2 regions of the Paenibacillus sp. 2003 genome follow, and region 1 is predicted to be linked to the other one. Evidence: riboswitches for the same ligand, from Rfam matches in the RefSeq annotation. Region 1 holds a riboswitch; the other holds the start of a gene.
The links. Region 1 has a riboswitch for glycine ahead of gcvT (glycine cleavage system aminomethyltransferase GcvT). Riboswitches for the same ligand answer to the same signal wherever they lie in the genome.
Positions count from the first base shown of each region.

Region 2: linked by a shared signal. The riboswitch ahead of sdaAB (L-serine ammonia-lyase, iron-sulfur-dependent subunit beta) and the one ahead of gcvT (glycine cleavage system aminomethyltransferase GcvT) in region 1 are both predicted to bind glycine.

Region 1 covers NZ_JAVDTB010000002.1:719,576-732,069, forward strand. The annotation lists gene J2X75_RS15095 (endonuclease MutS2) at 1-81, shown strand, start outside; gene J2X75_RS15100 (cysteine-rich CWC family protein) at 221-472, shown strand; gene J2X75_RS15105 (mannitol-1-phosphate 5-dehydrogenase) at 534-1,679, opposite strand; gene J2X75_RS15110 (PTS mannitol transporter subunit IIA) at 1,676-2,110, opposite strand; gene J2X75_RS15115 (BglG family transcription antiterminator) at 2,107-4,209, opposite strand; gene J2X75_RS15120 (PTS mannitol transporter subunit IIBC) at 4,248-5,702, opposite strand; gene gcvH (glycine cleavage system protein GcvH) at 6,123-6,515, opposite strand; glycine riboswitch at 6,859-6,981, shown strand; glycine riboswitch at 6,985-7,086, shown strand; gene gcvT (glycine cleavage system aminomethyltransferase GcvT) at 7,303-8,439, shown strand; gene gcvPA (aminomethyl-transferring glycine dehydrogenase subunit GcvPA) at 8,436-9,791, shown strand; gene gcvPB (aminomethyl-transferring glycine dehydrogenase subunit GcvPB) at 9,902-11,365, shown strand; gene ptsP (phosphoenolpyruvate--protein phosphotransferase) at 11,578-12,494, opposite strand, start outside.
Region 2 covers NZ_JAVDTB010000006.1:133,664-146,157, forward strand. The annotation lists gene J2X75_RS22285 (alpha-glycosidase) at 1-295, shown strand, start outside; gene sdaAA (L-serine ammonia-lyase, iron-sulfur-dependent, subunit alpha) at 468-1,445, opposite strand; gene sdaAB (L-serine ammonia-lyase, iron-sulfur-dependent subunit beta) at 1,435-2,124, opposite strand; glycine riboswitch at 2,237-2,371, opposite strand; glycine riboswitch at 2,376-2,498, opposite strand; gene J2X75_RS22300 (phosphotransferase enzyme family protein) at 2,847-3,863, opposite strand; gene pstB (phosphate ABC transporter ATP-binding protein PstB) at 4,059-4,814, opposite strand; gene pstA (phosphate ABC transporter permease PstA) at 4,827-5,714, opposite strand; gene pstC (phosphate ABC transporter permease subunit PstC) at 5,717-6,652, opposite strand; gene J2X75_RS22320 (phosphate ABC transporter substrate-binding protein) at 6,768-7,694, opposite strand; gene J2X75_RS22325 (arsenic transporter) at 8,466-9,758, opposite strand; gene J2X75_RS22330 (methyl-accepting chemotaxis protein) at 9,946-12,033, opposite strand; gene J2X75_RS22335 (EAL domain-containing protein) at 12,207-12,494, opposite strand, start outside.

The DNA.
Region 1 (12,494 bases):
AAGGAAAATCGAAAGAAACGTAAGTTGATGGGACGCAAACATGTGGAAGGCCTACAGATCGAATTACCGCCTGAAGAATAGTCGATGGGAGAAACAGATGTAGTGAACTGGAAGTCATATATACAGAGTGAAATCCATAATCACCGGCACATTTCTGTTATACTGGGACCAGTATGTTTAACTTCAGCTCGTAGCTATTCCACAGGGAGGGAAGAACTGTATGTCTGCAGAACAAGACGATCAAGAGCACATCCATATCGATGTTCTTGTCTGCCCATTATGCGGGGAAACTAATCGCTGTTCCTATGCCGCAGGACATCCTCATTCGGAATGCTGGTGTAACCGGGCTACTTTCCCCGAAGGTGTGTTTGACCGCATTCCGCCAGAGCAACGCCGAAAATCGTGCATATGTCAACGCTGTTTGGATGACTATGCCGATAAACTCCAACCAAAAGAAGAGCCACACAGTTAACAACTGTATGGCTCTTCTTCCATTATGGCTCATCTATACTGTTAGCTGGCTACCACTGTTCTTACATTTGGTTATACTGGGCAACAGCCTGTTCAAGCACCGGATGATGCTCATCCATGGACGTATAATGGTGGAGGGTTGCTGTAATTCCCTTCTCGCGGATCATGTTCTGCAGTTCAACTGCTTCCGGATCATCGGAGACATCGAACTTGCAGGCTGCTGCCATGCCCATAGCCAGATAGGTCGTTTCAGTTCCATCCTTATAGGCCTGAAGGGCCGGGCGAACCAGACGATCATTCGGAGACAACTTGCGCAGCGGGGAACGACCAACACGAGTAACCTCATCGGTAAGATACGGGTTGACAAACCGTCCCAATATTTTGACAATATACTGCTCATGCTCTTCAGGATTAAATCCAAAGCGCTTCACCAGAACTTTTCCAGTTTCCTGCAAAGCACCGTAGACAATCGATTTCACCTTCTCGTCGGCAATAGCCTTCTGAATCGTGTCATACCCGTGCACATTACCGATATATGCTGCAACGCAGTGTCCTGTATTAACCGTGAACAGCTTCCGTTCGATATACGGCTCCAGATCATCGACATATACAATGCCCTCAACTGGTTTGAATGCAGGAGCCATCTGGGAACGATCCACCACCCACTCGTAAAAAGGCTCCACCTGTACATGCAGAAGATCTTCATGATGCTGAATAGGCACAATCCGGTCTACGGCTGAATCTGGAAAATAAACGTACTGATCCGCAAGTGAACGTACCTTTTCATCAAGCAGAGCATACACATGCTCTTTCAATTGTGTACTGGCTCCAATGGCGTTCTCGCAAGCGATAATGTGAAGCGGGTTTTGAGCAGGACCGGAATTCAGTCTTTTCTCAAGTCCCTTTGCAATCCCTGGTGCAATATGTTTCAGCACACTCACACCCACTGCGGTTGTAATCAGATCAGCTTCCACAACGGTTTGGGCAACCGTCTCCAGTTGGGTTCCATCGATTGCATTTACGCCTGTGACGGTCTCCTGATCCTTGCTCTCGTTAGCCAGTTCCACCGTATATTGCCCCCGTTGCTGAAGAGCGGTTACCAGGGTCTGATTCACGTCGGAGAAAACCACCTCATACCCTGCGCGGGACAGAATCAAGCCGATAAATCCGCGTCCAATGTTACCTGCGCCAAAGTGTAGGGCCTTCATAGCTCCATTTCACTTTCCAGAATAGCGATTACTTCTTCGGCTGTTTTCGCCAGACGCAGGGCCTCCATATTCTCATCCTCAGCACAGATCACCGCGATGCTAGTCAAGATTTCCATATGCTCCCCGCCTTGAGCCGCGATACCAATGACCATATAAGCCTTTTCTTCGCCAAAATCAACACCCTGTGGATACTGAATGACAGAGATACCTGTGGATAAAATGAAAGCTTTGGATTCCTTCGTACCGTGAGGGATCGCAAGTCCGTTCCCTACATAGGTCGAGACAATCTCTTCTCGTTCAATCATCTTCTCAATGTAATCAGCGGTAATATGTCCCGCATCCTTCAGAATCTGCCCTGCCATACGAATCGCTTCGTATTTGTCCTGAGCCGTCGCATTCATGATGACTTTATCTGTTGTTAACATACTCATAATGGTTGACCTCCAATTTCGGTTTTACTGCGATAAAATCCAACAAGTTCCTGGGACAGGTAATGAATGAGTTCATCCCTGATTCCCTTTTCCAGCAATGTAATCATTTCTTCCTGTAATAACAGTGCGCTGATCTCACTGAGAACCTCCAGGCTTTCCTTGGATAATTCTCTGGGACCGAGCATCAAGAGGACATGGGTAACTCCTGCCGGATCATCCGGCGTACGAAGGAGTGGCTCAGTGAGCTGAAACAAGCTGATGGACGGCCTGTAGATCCCCTCACTACGTGTATGAAACAGCGCAAGTCTTGTATCGGGAATCTTCTGACTCCCCACTGCTTCACGTGCCTCCAGCCGTTTTGCGACCTCCTCCGGTTCCTTAAGCACACCAGATTCATGGAGTACATTACACATCGCGTATACGGTCTTATAGAAACCGATATCCTGGTTATCCAGCGGATACACCTGAAACTTGCCAATGATTCGAACGATTTCAACTAAAATAGCTTCCATTCCATCAGGGTCCGAGTAACGACTTGTCGTCTGAACCTCTGTTTCATGCGGCTTGTGATGCTGTCGTTGTAACGTTGTTGTCCTAATAAAATGACGCAGACGTTCGCTCTCTTCTGCCGTAAGCAGTGGACTCACTTTGTAATACTGATGCTCATCCATTGGGAGATCAACAGTGGATAAGACCAGATCATATTGATCTGTAGGTATCCGGGCAGCTTCATACCAGGACACGCTATCCATGATCCGAATTTCGGGAATCTCCTTGGACAATCGGCTGGAAAGCATGCGTGATGATCCAATTCCGCTTGTACACACGATGATCGCCCGGATCTCCCGTTTCAATGCACGTAACCTCTCGATGGAAGCCCCAAAATGCATGACCAGGAAACCAATTTCCTCATCCGGAACGTCTGTACCTGGCCAAGCTTGATGCACGGATTGTTTGACCTCTTCGAAGAGGGAATCATAATCCTTGCGAATCTGCTGCAGTAACGGATTACGAATCATCTGTTGCCCTTCAATTCGCTCCATGACAGGTTGCATATGACCAAGCAGACCTTCACGAAGCAGACGATCCTCATGAAAGGTGTAATGCGTTCTTGCCTGCATCTGATCAATCAGAGAATGTACCCTGTCCAGTAAAATCAAGTCGTCTATTGGCAACAGCCTCGAAGAGTGAATTCGCTGCTCTGTCTCAAGTAATAGTCTATGAAAATAAGCTTGTTCATCTTGGGAGAATGTCAGCCCCAGCTGGGTGGATAACACACCACACAAGCGGGAAGCCATATAAGGTGGAACCTTCATCTCATCCTGCTTTGCGACTTCATCTCCCTTGTTCTCCAGGGGAGGTATGCGGCCAATGCCAATGCCTTTACGAATACGTACTACCGCGACGGATAATTGAATCAGCAGCTTCATGTATTGCCGTTCCGGGATGTTCTCCAGCCATTCGATGTCTGGTTGCCATAACGCATTTTCGATCGTAAGCACATCACCATGTCCGATCATATCCAGCAATTTTTGGTTTACGATGGAGCCGCCTTGTTCAGGTTGTCTTCCGAACAGGTCGGACTCATCCAGAAATTCCAGAGCAAGTGCAGCTATGGCTGTGCGATGAATCGTCTCACTCCCGTTAATCTTGACGCCATATCCACGTCTACGAACCAGCTTTAGTCCCGCCTGACGAATCCGTGACTCCAGATCGTCCAGATCAGTGGTTACGGTGGATACGGTCACTTTAAGATCCGAAGCCAAGGCGAGTAACTTTACAGGCTCCGGTTCATCCAGCAGGATGCAAAGCATGAAGAGCTTACGCTCTTCTGGCGTAAACTCTACATATTCTTTACCCTCTAGTTGCTGGCGCAATACAGCCAGATCATCGGAACTGGCATCGATTCGGATACCGGTTCCTGATTTTTTTTCCAGTCTCATGCCTAAAGGTTCAAGCCATTGTTCAATCATTTGCAGCTCCCGGTGAACCGTTCGGGTACTGACCTTTACTTCAACGGCAATTTCGCCGGCAGTGACTTCATGTGGATGCTCCAGCAGAAACTCCACAATTTCACGTTGTCTTTTGGTAATACTCATATCTCGGCCTCCAGCTCAGGGGAAACGAATGCACGCAATTATTTTAAACGTTCAACCAGCGCATCGTATTCCGGGCTTTTTAGGAAGTTGTCGATGGATATATGTTCTGCGTTCGGCGCAACGGAGCGAGCACGATCGGTTAATGTTTGTTGTGTGATCACCACATCTGCATCCGGCGGAATATCACTGATCGCCGTATTGGTCACAGTAACGTCAATCCCCTCTGCCTTCATCTTCTTGCGTAGAATGGATGCACCCATGGCACTCGACCCCATACCTGCATCACAGGAGAAGACAATTTTCTTCACATCTGTTTTCACTGTAGAAGAAGCCATATCTGCGGCTCTGCCTGCTTCACGATGATTAGCCGTAATGCCAGCATTTGGCACGGTTCCTTGACTCTTCATGTCTTTCATCCGACTGGATGCGGACTCCAGATCTTCGTCCTTTTGTTTACCCGTTTTCAGCAACACTGCTGCAACCAGGAAGGAAACGACTGCTGCTACAAGCACCCCTGCGAGCATCGGCAGGTATCCACCTTTTGGTGTTAAGAGGAAATACGCGATAATACTACCCGGTGATGGTGCCGAAACAAGTCCTGCTCCGGTTAGCATGAATGTTAATGTACCTGCGACGCCACCCGCGATTGCAGCAAGAATCAGAATCGGTCTCATCAGAATGTAAGGGAAGTAGATCTCATGAATTCCCCCGAAGAAATGAATGATAACGGCACCCGGTGCAGAAGATTTGGCCATTCCGCGTCCGAAGAAACAGTAAGCAAGCAAGATACCAAGTCCCGGACCCGGGTTCGATTCAAGCATGTATAATACGGATTGCCCTAATTCTCTCGCTTGATCTGTTGCAATTGGTGTAAGAATCCCGTGGTTGATTGCATTGTTCAGGAACAATACTTTACCTGGTTCAATGATTAGGTTGACCAGCGGTAACAAGCCCAGATTCATTAAGCCTTGTACCCCGGCAGACAATACTTTGCTAATCGCTTCTACAGCAGGCCCGATGCCCAGTAATGCAAAAATCCCCAAGATTCCGCCAATAATACCGGCTGAGAAGTTGTTAACCAGCATTTCAAATCCGGCTCTAACTTTACCTTCAATGGATTTATCGAACTTTTTGATAATCCATGCTGCCAGTGGTCCGGCAATCATGGCACCGAGGAACATCGGGATATCACTACCCACGATGACCCCGATGGTCATAATGGCACCCACGACACCACCACGCTGACCATGCACCATCGTACCCCCGGTGTAACCGATTAACAGTGGCAGCAAATATTTGATCATCGGATCAACTAGCTGTGCCAGTGTCTCGTTAGGGAACCAGCCTGTTGGAATGAACATGGCCGTAATTAATCCCCAGGCGATGAACGCTCCCATATTCGGCATGACCATACCACTCAGGAATCGGCCAAAACGCTGCACACCTACCCGTAGCCCACCTTTGGAATTGGACGATTGGTCCAAATTACTCATTGTATTATCCTCCTTGGATCAAGTGATTATGATTTATGAAAGGGGTATCATTTCTCCCCTGCTGTAATCCTAAGCGAGAATGCTCTCCTGTTCAATGAAATGAAAGCGTACTTTCGTCATGAACAATGATGACAACATTAGGTTATGTAATCTTTTTAATCGATGCATAATGGCTGAACCCATTGGTACACAAGGTTTTTCTTGCCTATGACTTTTATCATTTCCAGAATCATTTTCTAACCTATAGCTTGGTCCAATCAGGTGATTTACATCCCCAATCTGCCTCGATCCCTATTCAAAACCATTCTTGGAAAGCACAAAAAACCTGTGCAAGCATCCGGCTTACACAGGTCAAAAAAATATGAAACTCATTTCATTTTGGTTATAAAATATATGTTAATAAGTACAAGTTCGTTGATCCTATTCTTCCGTATGTTTACGATACGCGTCTGCATTCATCAATGTAGACAATGCTGCTGTCAGATCTCCCTCAACACGGATCTCAATCATCCAGCCTTCCTCGTAAGGAGAGCTGTTCACAAGTTCAGGTGAGTCCTGCAACGAATCATTCACTGCAATAATTGAACCTGTGACGGGAGAGAACAAGTCCGAAACCGTTTTGACCGATTCGATCGTTCCGATGCTGTCCTCTGCTTTTACATTGGTTTCAAGGTCAGGCAATTCCACAAACACAATGTCACCCAGCTGATGCTGCGCGAACTCGGTAATGCCAATACGTACAGTATCCTCCCCTACGGTTTGCACCCATTCGTGCTCTTCACTGTACAGGAAATCACTTTTCAATTCGCTCATCGATATCCGCCTCGCTTTTCATTAATGAGTGCATGCGTTCTTTGACCTTAACCTTTTTCCCAGAATATAGCGTATGATATTTTTGATTCAAATGTCAAGATACCTCACAATTTATTTGCTGAAGACCTCTAAATCCTGTAACCGGATTACACTCTTTCTTCATATACTGGTGAATATTAGAATAGTAAGCGTACTCTTTATAAATACACGAACAATAACATTAAATCTAAATTAAACATTCGGTTTTTATTCATTATCAATGATATCGTTCTTGACATCGGTAGTGGATTCACGTTTTAATGAGAGGAGTAAATGTGTTTATTGGACCATGATATACCCGCGGATGAATGTAAAGGGAGAGATTACCCGTGACACCCGATTCGGGATGTACATGAGGTAACGCCGAAGGAGTAAACCACCGATAAGCGGGGGTGAATCTCTCAGGCAAAAGGACTTTTACGGGACGCAACTCTGGAGAGCATCTATTCGCCCTGTGCGGGCGTTATGATCACCCAAGGGGAAACCTGCTGCACAACCGCAGCGGGGTAACTCTCAGGTACAAGGGACAGAGCCTTAGAATACAGCGTGCTACTTGGCATGCCGATTCTTTGGCCTGTCCTTTTCCTTTTTCCCAAAAAACGAAAAACAGGATGTAGAACGACGCTGCCCTAGCTGCTTACCATACTTATGTGATGAAAATATCTAGCTGAAAAATTTAAAAATACCCTGCTTCATTGATCCACGATTATATTTCCGGCCGGTTGACGGTCCATGACGAGGTGATTTGATGTCCGATTTGCTTAGAACACCACTCTTCCCACTATATCAGCAATACGAAGGCGTACGGTGCATTGATTTTGGAGGCTGGGAGCTTCCGGTGCAATTTAGCGGAATTCAGAAAGAACATGAAGCGGTGCGTGAGCGTGCTGGACTATTCGATGTATCCCATATGGGCGAATTCACAGTACAGGGTGAGCAGGCTGAAGTTTTTTTGCAACAAATGACGACCAATGATGTGACCACGCTGGTTCCCGGTCAAGCCCAGTACACCCTGATGTGTTATCCAGATGGCGGTGTGGTGGACGATCTGCTCGTGTATAAGCTGGAAGATCAGCATTATATGCTCGTGGTTAACGCCTCCAACATCGACAAGGATTGGGCATGGCTGCAAGAGCACCTGATCCCCGGCGTAAGCATGACCAACGATTCGGAGCAGACGGCGCTGCTCGCCTTACAAGGTCCACTGGCTGTAGACATTATCGGGAAAGTTACAGATACGGATGTAAGCTCGATTGAACCGTTTCGTTTTGTGCCGGATGCTGAAATATGCGGAGTAAAATTACTGTTGTCCCGTACCGGTTATACAGGTGAAGATGGCTTTGAACTATATGTTCCTGCGGATCAGGCCGCTATGGTCTGGAATGGATTAATGCAGGCTGGAGAAGAGCACGGGCTGGTTCCGGCTGGACTTGGTGCAAGGGATACGCTGCGTTTTGAAGCCAAGCTGCCTCTGTATGGGCAGGAATTATCTGCAACGATCTCTCCGCTAGAAGCTGGCGTTGGCATGTTTGTGAAACTGAATGCCGGACCTTTTATCGGACACGAAGCCTTGTTACAGCAAAAAAATGACGGGCCCGCCCGCAAACTGGTCGGCATCGAAGTGCTGGAGCGCGGCATTCCTCGCCCCCACTATCCGATTTACGCCGAAGGCGTACAAATCGGTGAAGTGACAACAGGCACGCAATCACCTACATTGAAGCGTAATCTGGGGCTTGCCCTCATCGACAGCAAATACGCTGCGCTGGGAACCCCGCTTGAAATTGAGATCCGAGGGAAGAAACTGAAAGCCGAGGTCGTGAAGACCCCTTTTCATAAACGGACACGTACGTCTAAGACACCTACTCAAGGAGCTGATCAAGCATGAGCAAGCACCGTTATATTCCCATGACTGAGCAAGATCAGGATGCCATGCTCGCAACCATCGGTGTGGATACGCTGGAGGAACTGTTTCAGGACATTCCAAAAGAGATTCGTTATCAGGGCGAGCTGCCCGTATCCTCCAAACTTGATGAATATGCGCTGACACGTCATATGTCCAAACAAGCAGGCGCCAACGCCAATTTCGAAACACACGCCAGCTTTCTCGGCGCAGGTATATATGATCATCATGTTCCTTCCGTCATCAATCATGTCATTTCCCGTTCCGAGTTTTACACTGCCTACACACCTTATCAGCCTGAGATCAGCCAAGGTGAACTACAGGCCATTTTCGAATTTCAATCCTACATCTGTGAATTAACCGGTATGGCTGTAGCCAATGCCAGTATGTATGACGGTGCAACAGCTTTTGCGGAAGCAGGTAATCTGGCCGCAGCGGCAACTCGTCGCAAACAGCTCATCGTATCCCGTACCGTTCATCCGGAAGCCCGCCAGGTATTGCAGGCATATGCGCACGGACTCCGTCTGGAGATTGTCGAGATTGATTATAAGGATGGCGTCACTGATTGGGATGCCTTGCAAGCCGCCATATCGGACGATACCGCTGCTGTCATGATCCAGAGTCCGAACTTCTTTGGTGCCGTGGAAAATGTGAAGCAGGCTGCCGACCTCGTGCATGCGCACAAGGGCCTGCTCGTTGTAAGTGCCAACCCGCTATCGCTGGGTCTGCTGGAAGCCCCAGGCAAGCTGGGTGCCGACATCGTTGTAGGTGATGCGCAGCCCCTTGGCATCGCCGCTTCACTCGGCGGCCCGACATGCGGATATTTCGCTGTATCCCAGCCTCATATGCGCCGAATTCCTGGCCGAATTGTAGGCCAGACCAAGGATCGCAACGGAAAACGTGGATTTGTACTCACACTGCAAGCACGTGAACAGCATATCCGCCGCGAAAAGGCGACATCCAACATCTGTTCCAACCAGGCTTTGCTTGCACTCAGCGCATCTGTGTATATGTCCATCATGGGTAAACAGGGTATGATCGATGTCGCGGATCTGAATTTGCAAAAGAGTCATTACACCCTGAATACATTAACTGCGATTCCTGGAGTTAGCCTTACTTTTAATGCACCCACATTTAATGAGTTTGTAATTAAACTTCCTGAAGGAACCGATGTGGATGCTCTTCAACTGAAACTGCTGGATGCAGGCTTCATTGGTGGTTACGAACTCGGACGTGATTATCCGGAGCTTGCCGGACATATGCTGATTGCTGTTACCGAACGACGCAGTAAGGAAGAGATTGACGAATTCGCACGAGCATTGGAGGGATCGCTGTGACTCAGGAAACGACGACAACGACAACACCGGCACAAGGACAATCGGAAACAGGCACCTCTTTCTCCACTTCGCCTAAACCTGAGACGGATACAACATTCAGTGCACAGACCCTGTCTCCTGCTCCGGAACAATCATTGATTTTTGAACTCAGCAGCCCTGGACGTGTCGCTTATTCCTTGCCAGAATGTGACGTTCCTCGTCAGGATGCCGAGACGTTGATTCCCCGGGAAATGCTCCGTTCGGAAGCAGCAGCACTCCCAGAAGTGTTCGAGGTAGATGTTATCAGGCACTATACTGCGCTGTCCCGTCGCAACTTCGGTGTAGATAACGGATTTTATCCACTGGGTTCTTGTACAATGAAATACAATCCGAAGATCAATGAGGATGTTGCCCGTTACAATGGATTCGCCAAAATCCATCCGTACCAGCATGAATCCAGCATTCAAGGTGCACTAGAACTGTTATATACGTTGCAAAACGACCTTGCAGGTCTGACAGGGATGGACGCTGTGACCTTGCAACCCGCCGCTGGTGCCCATGGAGAATGGACTGGACTCATGATGATTCGTGCCTACCACGAAGGTCGTGGCGAACAACGTACCAAAGTCATCGTGCCCGATTCTTCGCATGGTACCAACCCGGCAAGTGCAACCGTTGCAGGGTTTGAAACTGTAACGATTCCATCCCGTGCAGACGGACTGGTCGATCTGGATGCACTCCGTGCAGCCGTTGGTACGGATACAGCAGCATTGATGCTGACAAACCCGAATACACTTGGTTTGTTCGAGAAAGACATTCAGGAGATTGCATCCATCGTACACCAGGCTGGTGGTTTGCTATATTACGATGGCGCGAACTCCAATGCCATTATGGGCATTACTCGTCCGGGTGATATGGGCTTTGACGTAGTGCATCTGAACTTGCACAAAACGATGAGTACGCCTCATGGCGGTGGTGGACCTGGCGCCGGACCAGTCGGCGTGAAGAGTCGTTTGGTTCCGTTCCTGCCTAAGCCGATGGTGATCAAAAACAATGACGGTATGTATGCATTCGATCGTGAAGGCGATCAATCCATTGGCCGAGTGAAAGCCTACTACGGAAACTTCGGTATTCTGGTACGTGCCTATGCCTACATTCGCACCTATGGACCGGAAGGCTTGCGCCGTGTATCTGAGTGTGCGGTACTGAATGCCAACTATATGATGGCCCGTCTCGCACCTTTCTACGAGATTCCGTATCCAGGGGTATGCAAACACGAATTCGTCATGTCTGGTCGGGGATTGAAGCAGTATGGTGTGCGTACACTGGATGTTGCCAAACGATTACTTGATTTTGGATATCACCCGCCTACGGTATACTTCCCGCTCAACGTTGAGGAATGCATCATGATCGAGCCGACTGAAACCGAAAGCAAAGAAACACTGGATGGGTTTATTGATACGATGATACGGATTGCCAAAGAAGCGGAAGAGACACCAGAGTTGGTACTCAACGCACCTTACGGAACACCGGTTACTCGACTCGATGAGACTACCGCGGCCCGCAAACCTGTACTAAACTGCGCTTGCAGTTAATCAAATCATTGTTATCACGAAAGCTCTTGCTGACATTCCAATCAGCAAGAGCTTTTTATGTTGCCTTCCCTCCGAATCACACTACCCTGTTGATAACAAAAAAAGCCGATATCCACAATGAATCGCGGATACCGGCAAAATCGCTGCACGACTGCAGCTTTTTATCGGAAAAAGAAACCCTTAAAATCGGGTGGAAACCCCGTAAAATTACATTACGCTTGAATGCTTTGAACCAATTCAACGACTTGTTCAGCCGTTTGCATATCCAGAGCTTTAGCAGCCAGTTCCTGCATATCCGCACGGGACAGCTTGGTGATCTGACTACGAGCTGGCAGGATGGAGGTTGCGCTCATGCTGAACTCATCCAATCCAAGACCAAGCAGCAATGGAATTGCCGTTTCGTCTCCTGCCATCTCACCGCACATGCCAACCCATTTGCCTTCACGATGCGCTGCATCGATAACCATTTTAACCAAACGCAAAATGGCTGGGTTGTAAGGTTGGTACAGATAAGCCACACGTTCGTTCATACGGTCTGCTGCCATTGTGTATTGAATCAGATCGTTCGTTCCGATACTGTAGAAATCCACTTCTTTGGCAAACTGATCCGCCAGAACTGCAGTCGAAGGAATTTCGACCATGATACCGAGTTGAATGCTGTCAGAAACAGCAATACCTTCAGCAACCAGCTTCTCTTTCTCTTCGAGCAAGACAGCTTTTGCTTCACGGAATTCACCAAGCGTTGCGATCATTGGGAACATGACACGCAGGTTTCCATGTACGCTTGCACGCAGCAATGCACGCAATTGTGTACGGAAGATATCCAGACGGTCCAGACACAGACGAACTGCGCGGAAGCCGAGGAATGGATTCATTTCTTTTGGCAGATCCAGGTACGGAAGCTCTTTGTCTCCACCGATGTCGAGTGTACGAACAACGACAGGTTTGCCTTCCATTTTTTCCAGTACCGCTTTGTAAGCATTATACTGAATGTCTTCGGATGGAAGCTTGTCTCTGCCCATGTAAAGGAACTCGGTACGGTACAGGCCTACAGCCTCGCCGCCGTTCTCCAGAACACCTGTTACATCATTGGGTGTACCGATGTTGGCTGCAAGTTCAACATGAACGT
Region 2 (12,494 bases), on a different contig from region 1:
GATCTCCCTGCGTCATGCTCATCCTGCCCTGCGTGCAGAAGGCACCGTTCGTTTCCTGCAGGCTCGTACCGATGGCAGCCAACTGGTATTTGAGCGGCAAAATGAGGAGGAACGCATTCTGGTCCTGTTCAATCGATCCGAAGAGACGGCTATTGTCGAGCTGGAGGCTGGTGACGAGGAATGGACCGAGTTATTCGGCGGAAACCATCGTACCGCCAAGGATGACGGCGTGCTTGCCATTGAATTGCCCGCGTATGGATATGCCGTACTGAGTACGTCTGTGAGCAAGGACTAGATCAGATTACACATACATCTGAAGTCACATATTAGTAGCCCAGCTTCGCTTCATTTGACAGTATAAAACAAGCGTCCTGCAGAACCCGGATTCGGGTTCGCGGACGCTTGTTTTGTATTCGCCATTATACATAATAATGTCACTGATGATATCCCGGTAGTCCCAGTTCAGCTTAAACCTGAGGGTCCGTGTCCACTTGAGCATTGTCCGCCCCACTTGTAGTTGTGTCAGAATCCACTGTCTTCGACTCCATCTCCGGCTCTGCACGCTTGGCCTTCGGTTTTGCCAGCTTCTGCATCATTTTACGGCCAGTTGGCGTCTGAGCCAACCCGCCTTGGGCTGTCTCCCGGTGACGGCTCGGCATCGCACTGCCTACTTCCAGCATAACGTCGATGACTTCATCTGACGGAATAGCACTACGCACTCCGGCCAGGGCCATATCAGCCGCAGCCAGCGCCGTAACTGCACCCAGTCCGTTACGGACGATGCATGGAATCTCAACGAGGCCTGCGACCGGATCGCAGATAAGGCCCAGTGTATTTTTTAACGCCAAGCCTACGGCATGAACGACCTGTTCCGGTGTACCTCCACGCAGTTCAACCATGGCACCCGCAGCCATGCCGATCGCGGAACCCACTTCTGCCTGACAGCCACCTTCCGCACCGGAGATAAATGAATTGTTGGCAATAACATAACCGATCGCTCCCGCGCAGAACAACCCATTCACCAAATGTTCGTCCGTCCAGCCAAATCGCTCCTGTGAGCTAATAAAAACACCGGGGATGATGCCGCAGGAACCGGCTGTTGGTGTTGCCACAATCCGGCCCATGGAGGCATTTACTTCAGATACACACAGGGCATACGCCATGGCAAGTGCGGAAGCATCTCCTGAGCAAGTTTCACCCTTGCGAATGTACTCGGCCATTCTTTTACCGTCTCCACCCGTTAATCCACTGCGTGAAGTGGTATCTTCCGTTAACCCTTTACGTACCGCTTCCTTCATCACCTGATAATATTCAGACATCTGCTTCACAACATCCGCTTCCGGTGTATTGGTCTCCTGAACCTGCTCCTCGATCATCAGTTGAGCAATCGTTTTGGATTCCGCTGTACAGATCGTATTCAGTTCGTGTAAATGTTTAAATCGCATCCGAATCAACTCCTCTCTTCAAATCGATGACACGAATGTCCAGTACATGATCCAGCTCCTTCAGACGCTTGAGCATATCAGGATTCGGCACGCCGTCCATCTCCATCGCAGTAAGCGCTTCGCCATCACGGGCTTTCCGATCCACCTGCATATACCCGATGTTAACCTCGGATGAACTGATCGTGGACGTTACCGAGGCAAGCACTCCCGCTTTGTCCGCATGCCGCAGCACAAGTGTCGGAAACTCACCACTAATCTGGACACGAAAATCATTCATCGCATGCACCGATACACTACCACCACCAATAGAAGCACCGATTAAGGAACAGGTACGCCCTTCATGCCACAACTCAATTTTGACCGTATTGGGATGAGGAGCAGGCAGGCCGCTTGTATAAAACTCGACTTCCATGCCCGCTTCCTCTGCGTATTGCTCTGCATCCGGAATACGCGGATCGTCTGTGACATAATCCAGCAGACCGCCGATCAGTGCCAGATCTGTTCCGTGCCCCTGATACGTATCAGCAAATGAACCGTATAGTGTCAACCGGGCACGATCGGGCGTACAACCTAGCCACTGACGAGCGATTCTTCCGAGCCTTGCTGCTCCAGCTGTATGTGAACTTGAAGGCCCCGTCATCGACGGACCAATAATTGAGAAAACATCTTTAAATCGCACCTTGTAACCCTCCAATTGTGTTCGTCATTTCCATCCAGATCCCATGCCATAATGTTCCTTTATTACTGAATGATGACATCAAAAAAGGACAGAAGAAGGCCTCAGGCCCTCTCTCTGTCCTCGATACCTGAGAGTTTCACGATCAGCAGTGTCTCACGACAAGGTGCATTGCCTGCGATTACAGACAAGTCACCGGACTAACTGATCATATACCCCTTGGGTGGCGCAGTTCGCGCACTCTCCAGAGTTGCGTCCAACGATGGTACATTTACCTGAGAGATTAACCGCTGCGCCGGGTGCGCAGCAGCTTGCTCCTTCGGTGCCTGAACACTAGCCATTGCTCGGCTAACTCAGGTCTCTCCCGCTCGTTATCATCCGCTGTATGGAACCATTCTGAGCGTATGTCAGAACAGTAATGGAAATCGTTCATTTCTTCTTCATTAAGATTAATCGACCGGAAGATCAGTGTCAACAAACTTAACGATTTCTTTGGATGTATTTCCTTGATTTCCTATTGAACCGATGAAAACCAGAATATTTTGTCAGCTTTCATCACATTAATACGATAAAAGGATATTTTAAACATATTATTTCATTTTCCTTCAATCAAAGATGTGCTTACTACTATTTATGATATTGTCCACGAAACTGTTCGGGTATTCAGGCAACCATAATATTTGAACCACACTGTTCGTAGCCCTTCCTGATCTGCACACCCTAATTCACAGTTCGTAGAAGATACTCTCGTTCTGTACATAGGGTCTGCAATACTTGCTGCATAACTTCGGCATGCGGTCTTTCATCCATTCGTGTCTCGACTCATTCGCCATCTGAAAGGCATAATAACCCAGTGTAAAGATCAACATGAATCCTTCCATTAATCGGATATCACGATCCGTCAGTGGCGCGATCTGTTTGGTATAACCTGATAAGAATATGTCACGTTCCTCCCGATTGAACATAAGTGCTGCCCCTCCGGCATCGAAAAGATAATAACCATAACCGTGTAGGCAAAAATCAATCAAGGACATCCCCTGATCCGTTATCAGCAGATTGTTGCGAGTAATATCCCCATGAATGATCCCCCATGTCCCTGCGTGCTGCGGGTATGTTTCTAGCTGCTCATTAATGTTCTCAAACGTCTCACGAAGCAGATCGAAGTCTTCCGTTGTAAAAATCCCCAGTCGGACGCCTTCCTCTAGCTGCCCTAGCATGACCAAGTTCTCATGAATGTTGCCATATGCCGGCCGCACCTTTGTTTGATCTGTCTGATTCTGCTCACGCCCATATTGATGAAGCATCTGCAGTTGTGCCCCAAGATCATAGATCTGTTCTGTTGTCAGGCGTTCTCCCTGCTGGATGTCCCTTCCCTCAATCCACTCCAGAACTGTACAGCAGATCTCTTTACCTGCTTCACTTGTCCATAACGTGACCCAATCTCCTGATACATTGCGTACCGGATGCTGTACGCGTAATGCTGTCGTTGCATTTAACTCATGAAGCAGGTTCATCTCTGCCTCCAGCGCAGGAGGCGTATGCTGAATACCTGTCATACTTGCATATGCGGCTTGATGGATACGTAGCAGATACTTCTGCCCGCTTGCTTCATCAACGACATGATACGTCAGATTCTCATTATGACGAATATATGAAACGACAGGTTTCTCAATAGTGTAGTTCTGTATAATCTGAGCTGCCATATGGTCGTAAGACATCTGATCCGTAGTGATTATCAACATCTCCTTCAAAGTAATGTAAACGTTCTCTTAATACTAAATATCGTAGCATGATTGCTTTGCATACAGCAAATTCTTCCGAAATGAAATTTAAAAAGCACAACCCCCGAACAACCGTCCAGGCATTGTGCTTTCTTTTGTCTCTATTTATTTCTCAATCTCTCTGTCTGTTGCTCTATGTGACACTCCATAATCCAATTAACCGAAACGACCCATAATGTATTCTTGCGTCAGACGATTGTCCGGGTTCGTGAAAATATGCTCTGTGTCCCCGTGCTCAATCATGCTTCCCAGATAGAAATAAGCTGTATAATCCGAGATGCGTGCCGCCTGCTGCATGTTATGGGTAACAATAACAATCCGCAGCTCCTTCTTGAGCTCGGTAATCAATTCTTCAACTTTACCCGTGGATACCGGGTCAAGTGCAGATGCAGGCTCATCGAGCAGCAGAATCTGCGGATCAACAGACAGGGCGCGGGCGATACATAAACGCTGCTGTTGTCCACCTGAGAGAGACAGGGCTGATTCATTCAGCCTGTCTTTCACTTCGTCCCAGAGCGCAGCACGACGCAAGCTTTTTTCCACAATCTCATCCAGTGCCTTCTTACTCTTTGTACCACGGTAGCGGGGGCCAAACGCGATATTGTTGTAGATGGACTTATGAAAAGGATTTGGCTTCTGCCACACCATGCCAATCTTCTGGCGAAGCTTGATTACATCGGTTCCAGGCTCATTCAGATCGTTACCGTCCATCCAGATATGTCCCTCTGTGCGGGAACCGGCGATCTCGTCGTTCATTCGGTTAAGCGACCGGAGGAACGTGGATTTACCGCAGCCAGACGGCCCGATGAGCGCCGTTACGCTCGCTTCGGGAAATGTAAGACTGATCTGCTTGACCGCCTGAAAATGTCCATAATATATGCTTAACTGTTCCGTACCAAAAGGTATGGCCATGTTGGTTCCTCCTTATTTCGAAGCTGTCATGCGGCGGAATACAACCCGACCGATCCAGCGCGCACTTAGATTGAACGCCAGCACGAGAATGACAAGCACAGCTGATGCACCTGCTGCCACCTCTTTGGAATCTGGCCCAATGCCTTCACTGTTCACTTTCCAGATATGGACAGCAAGTGTCTCTGCCGGACGGAACGGATTAAGCGGTGATCTTGGACTCGTCGGATTCCAATCTGTAAAGTCCAGTGGTGGACTACTCATACCTGCGGTGAACATCAACGCTGCCGCCTCACCAAAGATCCGGCCCGATGCCAGAATCGTACCCGTAATCAAACTCGGCAATGCCACAGGCAGCAGAATGGAAGTGATAATCTTCCACTTGGACAGTCCAAGTGCAAGACCCGCTTCCTTCTGTTCCTTCGGAACAGCCCGGAAGGCCTGCTCCGTTGTCCGTACCATCAGTGGCAAGTTAAAGATCGCCAGAGCCAAGGCACCCGAGATCAGGGAGAAACCAAGACCAAATTGATTTACAAGCAATAAGAGACCAAACAAACCGATAACGATGGAAGGGAATGATGACAACACTTCAACGACCAGACGAATGAAGCTGGTGATCTTGCCTGGTTTGGCGTATTCAGCCATGTAAATTCCACCGCCCCATCCGAGTGGGATGGTCACAATCAATGTCAGGACAAGCAAGAATACGGAGTTAAAGAGCTGTGGACCAATCCCGCCGCCACCCTTAAGCAACTGGGGTGCACTCGTCAGGAAGTTCCAGCTAATATGTCCAATTCCTCTATACATGATGAAGCCAAGCAGACCGAGCAATATAATAACAATGAACAGGGCCAATACAACGATAACGGATGTTGCAATTTTATCTACCGTCTTTGCCTTCATTTTCATACCCGGTTCCTCCTTTCAAGCAGGCGAACCAGAATGACGAAGACAAATGTCATCACCAGCAGGACAAGCGCCATACTCCACAGTGCATTGTTATGAACAGAACCCATCGTGGTGTTACCCATGCTGAGTGTAATTACACTTGTTAATGTTGAAGCCGATTCGAGCAAGGATGTTGGAACATGCGGTGCATTACCGATAACCATCTGCACAGCAAGGGCCTCACCAAAAGCACGAGCCATACCCAAAACGACACCTGTCAACAAAGCTGGCAAAGTCGTAGGAATGATGACACGGTAGATGGTTTGCCAGCGAGTGGCACCCAGTGCGTACGAGGATTCACGCAATCCTTTTGGCAAAGCAGACAACGCATCTGCCATAATACTTGTTACCGTAGGAAGAATCATTACCGCCAGAACAAGACATCCGGCTGCAATCCCGACGCCTGTTCCACCAAAGATACTGCGCAGCAAAGGTACGATGACACTCAGACCGATAAATCCGTACACAACAGACGGAATTCCAGACAAGAGCTCAATGGCCGGTTGCAATATTTTTTTCCCTTTACCCGGTACAATCTCTGTCATGAAGAGTGCTGCACACAGGCCAAGTGGACTAGCGATCAATGCTGCAAGCAAGGTTGTAATGAAAGAACCTGTAATGAACGGTAATGCCCCGTAGAATGCAGGTTCTCCGGTTGGATTCCACGTCTTTCCACCAAGGAATTCGCTTATGCTTATTCCGTTTTGGAAAAATGTGGACAGTCCCTTGGACGCTACAAAATAAACAATGGAAAACATGACAACGATCAGGAAAACGACACAAATCGACGTATAGATCCGTCCCGTCCACTCTTCCCAATAATGTTTCTCTTTTAAGGGCCGGCGCGGTTTCAACTTGTTATTCATTACCGTTCCCCCTTCGGTCTGTTCCATAACAACCATCCTTCTATAGTAGAATTAATGCAAAATATGGGATTATTTCAGAGCAAACCGCGTAAAGAGGCGGGACCTAAGTCCGCCTCTTTCGCTGTATGCGCAAGTTCAAAGATTATTGAACCACATTACCTGCTGCATCGCGTTTTACTTTCATACCTGACATTGGAATGTATCCAAGTTCTGTCACGTCGTTTTGTTGAATTTCGTCACTCAGGATGTAGTCCAGGAAAGCTTTTGTTGCTGCATCCGGCTCACCTTTTGTGTACATGTGCTCGTAAGCCCACACTGGATACGTTCCTGCTTCCACGTTCTCAACTGTTGCTTCTACACCTTCGTACTTCAATACTTGCAAGCTATCATCCAAGTAAGACAGGGCGAGGTAACCAATAGCACCTGGCGTTTCAGCTACCAATTTTTTTACGTTACCAGAAGAATCTTCTTGAATCGAACCTTGGATATCATCCATTTTTGCACCCAATGCATACTTCTCGAAAGTTGCACGAGTACCGGAACTACTTGGACGGTTTACAATAACAATTGCTTTATCCGCGCCACCAACGTCTTTCCAGTTCTTCACTTTACCGGAGAAAATGTCAACCAGTTGTTGCTTAGTCAAATCTTCTACACCTGCATCTTTGTTGCTAACTGGAGCCATAGCTACTACGGCTACTTGATGGTCAACCAGTTCTTTTACTTTGGCTTCGTCCTCCAGCTTCTCTTCTGCAAATACATCAGAGTTACCGATTGTAGCTTGTCCGTCAGATACTTGCGTCAAGCCAGTACCACTACCGCCACCTTGAACTTGAACCGTTACGTTCTTATATTCATCAACTGCCATAAATTTCTGTCCAGCTTGTTCTACCAGAGGTAACAATGCTGTTGATCCGACTGCCAGAATGTTACCGCTAAGCTCAGCAGCAGCTTCCCCTGATCCATTGCTTGCAGCACCCTCTGTACCCGCGTCATTTTTCGATCCGCATGCAGCGAGCACCAGTACGAACGTTAAGGTCATCAAAATAAACGGCAACTTTTTAAACATGTTTTGTTTTCCTCCCCCAATGTAGTGATGGCGTTTTGTGAATTTGTTTGTTCACCATCAACTCTTTACTCATTGTAGTTTCGGTATGTCATCTTAAAATCAGTGTTTTGTAAACGCAATGTTAAAAATATCGGCTGTATATTGAAATTTATCTGAGAGAAATTGCGCTGAAGTGGTCACTTCGGGAACGGATTCAATGTAAATCCGTATTGTGTCCAAATTTCCATGAAAAAAATTTACTTATAGATATATGAAGTAGCTAATACCATAAGTGGCCGTTCCGGTTACGGATCGTTCTTCTGATCGCTGTTGTCTCCAAATTTCTTTGATCAATAATTTTAATTGTTGTAATTAGGAGACAAAGGCGAACGCTTCGCTTCTTCAGAATCGATTCCGTCCCCTTCACTACGATCGTGGTTTTATCTACGCATTAAGACCAAGGAAAAAGTTATTCTTTTCTTACAGGTGAAAACGACACACAATCGTTCAGTTCCCTGCACTGTGTCAGCGCTCGTTGAATCTCAGGCATTTCAATCTTCAGCCTGAGAAGTAGTAAAAAATGGCCAGCCCTATAGTAGGCTGGCCTTATGTAATTGGTTTAGGTACTTAATAGAGATAGAAAATTTTCATTTCTTCTATAGAAGAAACAGAAGAAAAACAAAGAAACTGCCCCGCCGCCAGTGCATAGCACCAGCGGCGAGGCAGCGAAGAGAGCAGTCTTTTACAATACATTGAAAGAATCAGATACTTCTAACATACAAGCTAATTTTTCTAACCCAGAATCCATAACCACAACGCCAACCCGGCTAGCGTAATTAACAAGGTTGGAATGGTCAGGATAATGCCTGCTTTGAAATAATACCCCCATGTAATCTTCACACCTTTGCGGGATAACACGTGCAGCCACAGCAATGTGGCAAGTGATCCAATCGGGGTCATTTTGGGACCCAGGTCGGAACCAATGACATTGGCATAGATCAATGCTTCCTGAATAATACCTTCGGTATGTGCGCCCTGAATGGCTAGCAGGTTAATCAACACGGTCGGCAGGTTGTTCATCACCGATGATAATACAGCAGCGATGATGCCCATCCCGAGCGAAGCAGCCAGCAGACCATGCTCTGCTATGGCATCCAGCCAGCGACTCAGATGATCCGTTAACCCTGCATTACGCAGTCCATATACGACGATGTACATGCCCACCGAGAACACCACAATCGACCATGGCGCTTCCTTAATTACCCGCTTCAGATCAACAGCCTCGCTCTTGCGTGCCAATAAAGCGAACAGCAGCGCAACGGAGCCAACGATAACCGACACGGGAATCGGCAGAAACTCACTGGAGACATAGGCAACCAATAACAGCCCAAGCATGAACCAGGCGATTCGGAACATCCGTGGATCACGTATCGCTTCCTTCGGGTCACGTGCCGCGGAGATGTCGTAGCGAAGGGGTATGCTTTTGCGATAGAACAAAAACAACATCCCCGTACTCGCTACGATTGAGAACAGATTGGGCACGACCATGCGTACAGCATACTCCACAAATGTAATACCAAAGAAATCGGCTGACACAATGTTAACCAGATTGCTGACGACTAACGGTAACGACGTGGTATCGGCGATAAATCCACTCGCCATCACAAAAGCCAACACCATGCGCTCATCAAACTTCAATGCACGCACCATCGCCAGCACAATTGGCGTCAGAATGAGCGCCGCACCATCATTCGCGAACAGAGCAGACACAGCGGCTCCCAGCAGAATGGAGTAGAAGAACAGTCTGCGACCGTCTCCTCCAGCCAGCCTTGCCATATGAAGGGCAGCCCATTCGAAGAAACCCGTCTCGTCGAGGATGAGAGAAATCATAATAATGCCAACAAAGGCCAGTGTTGCATTCCATACAATAGATGCCACATCCGAGGCATCGTTTAAGCTGACAACTCCACATAGCAGGGCAAGCAATGCCCCGCCCGAGGCAGTCCAACCGATACCCAACCCACGAGGTTGCCAGATCACCAAGGTGATCGTCACTACAAAAATCAGTATTGCTACGTATACCATAGAGCCTCCTGCTGTACCCTGTATCCATATATTATTTCGTTAATTCGATCTTGTTTTGTAAGATTACACCGCTATACGCGCAGAATAACCAGACGATATATTTATACAGGGCTACAGGAGCAATGTCTATCTTTATTTTCTTCTATTATAAAGAGTGTGGTAAATTATGGCGTTCCAATGTTAGATTTTATTCTTTGCCCTTATCCTTCGGTGTATCCTCCACCATCTTGAACATGCCAAGCAATCCTTGTAATTGTTCCGCCATGCTATTCAAATGTGCCGATGATGATGCGATCTCTTCTACCGATGCCAGTTGTTCTTGCGAAGATGCAGACACGGATTCTGTATTCGCAGCCGATTCCTGGGTCACATTCGAAATATCACTCATCGCCTTGGCAACGTGGGATGCACCACTCTCCAGTTGCTTCGTTGTTGCGGACAAGTCATCCAATGTATGAACAGCATCTTCCACCGCCTCCCGAATCTGAGCAAAGGATTGTCCTGACGTATTCACAGCCTGAATTCCTTCTCCTACCCGAGTCTGAGCCGCATTCATGGCGATTAGAGCGGCATCCATGTCCTGACGGATATTATGAACCACCTCACCAATCTGCGCTGCCGAACTTCCGGATTCTTCTGCCAGTTTGCGTACCTCACCGGCTACAACTGCAAACCCACGACCCGCATCCCCCGCTCTTGCCGCTTCAATAGAAGCATTTAATGCGAGCAAGTTCGTTTGTTTGGAGATGGATGCAATGACATCAACCATGCTACCAATCTCAACGGAACGGGCATTCAGAGATTGAACCACCGTTCCCAGCTGCTCCACCGTTTCCTGGATACTGTTCATCTGCTCCACAGCCTGTCCTGCTGCCTCATTCCCAGAAGAAGCCGCTCCGGACGTATTCCGCATATTCGCCGTAATCGATTGCACACGCTCCGACATCATTCGAACATCTTCTGCCATTCGGCTCATCTGTCCCGATCCGTCTTTCACGCTGTTTACCTGCTGCTCTGCACCTTCAGCCAGTTCCTGAATGGCCTGTGTTGAATGTTCAATCGCTTTGGTGGTTTGTTCTGCACTGGCAGACAACTCTTGAGAAGAAGCAGACACCTGCTCTGTCGTTTCTTGTACACCAAGAATCATCATCCGCAGATTATCGACCATACGTTCAAAATACTTCGCCAGTTCTCCGACTTCATCTTTACGTCCTGTTTCCATTTTCACGGTCAAGTCACCTTTACTTACAGCTCTGGCTGATTCCTGCAATCGTTTAATTGGACGCAGCATGGAGCGTGTAAACCAGATAATAAAGAGGAGCGTAAGGAACGTAGCCGCCAGAATAACAATAAATGTGGCCATGCGAATATCCTTACTCGCATTGGTTATTTCACTCTTGGACATCGCGCCGGCAATTTTCCAGCCTGTTGCTTCATTTGTTGAAAAAATCATCATCTTCGGCTGATCGTTGAACACATAATCGAATTGACCTTCTGGACCTTCATACATCTCATCCAGCAAGCCACTCGTTTCCGGCGTACCTGCATCTGCTACAGGGGATACGACATAGTTTTTGTTTGCATCCATTATAATGACGTAACCTTCTTTGCCCACCTTAATGGATGCCTGCTCTTGCAGATCTGTTAGATCCATAGACAAACCGACAACACCGGATTGGTCTTTTAATGTTTTGGAGATAAATACAACGGCAACGCCATCGGTATTAACAGACACAGCTGATACGACGGCTGTACCCGGCTTTTCCATCGCTAGTTTGTACCACTCCCGCTCCCTAGGATCATATGCATCTCCACGCGTACTGCTTGCTGTTGCTTTACCTCGAACCATGACTCCATCCGTTGTTCCCACAAAAATGTTCATGGCATCGGGATGCAAGCCCAGATATTGCTCCAGCTTTAACTGAAGCTCTGTACTATCGTTCTCCCCTTTGATCAGGCTCGGATCAAGGGCATCCGCGAAATAGTTAATGTCATGAATCTTGTTATTCACTTGACTTTCTACAATGGTATTGGCAGTGCTCACACTTTGCATGGCACTATCCACTAATTGTCCTTGTACGCCATCTTCAGCCATCGTCAGTGTGATCAAGCCGATCGCCAAGCTTGGCAGGAGCAGAACTGCCAGGAAGGAGACCAATAGTTTGTTCCTTATATTCCAGACGAAACCTTTCTTTTTCTTCTTTTTATTTTGATTATGTTTTGGTTTGGCAGGTTTCGCTGCTTTCATTGGTTTATTATCCTGAGTTTCACTCATGTCTTTCTCCCCCTCAAAATGTAAAAATGCCCTCTTTCTTTGTATGTATGGATCAATCTAAAAGGCTTATCTTATATATCGGCTAAATGAGGGTATTTATTTGAGAGAAAAATGTGCAGGCACGCCAAACAAGCCACCTCTGATCAGAAGCGACTTGTACAAGCTACAGGTTACTAATTATTACATAAATTAGATGAAGTATTGCAGTACGGACCGCCTGGCGGTTGTGCCGAGGGTTTACCAAAATAGTAGCCCTGGGCAAGCTCAATACCTATGGAACGACAGAATTCAAACTCTTCCATTCGTTCGATCCCCTCGGCAAGGACTTGCCCTCCAAATCGACTCGACATCTCAACAATATGAAGAATTTGCTGTTGTTTGGTCGAATCCTGATCACATCGGTCAATAAGACTTCGATCTATTTTGACAAAATCCGGTTCTAACCTATTCATCAACTCTAT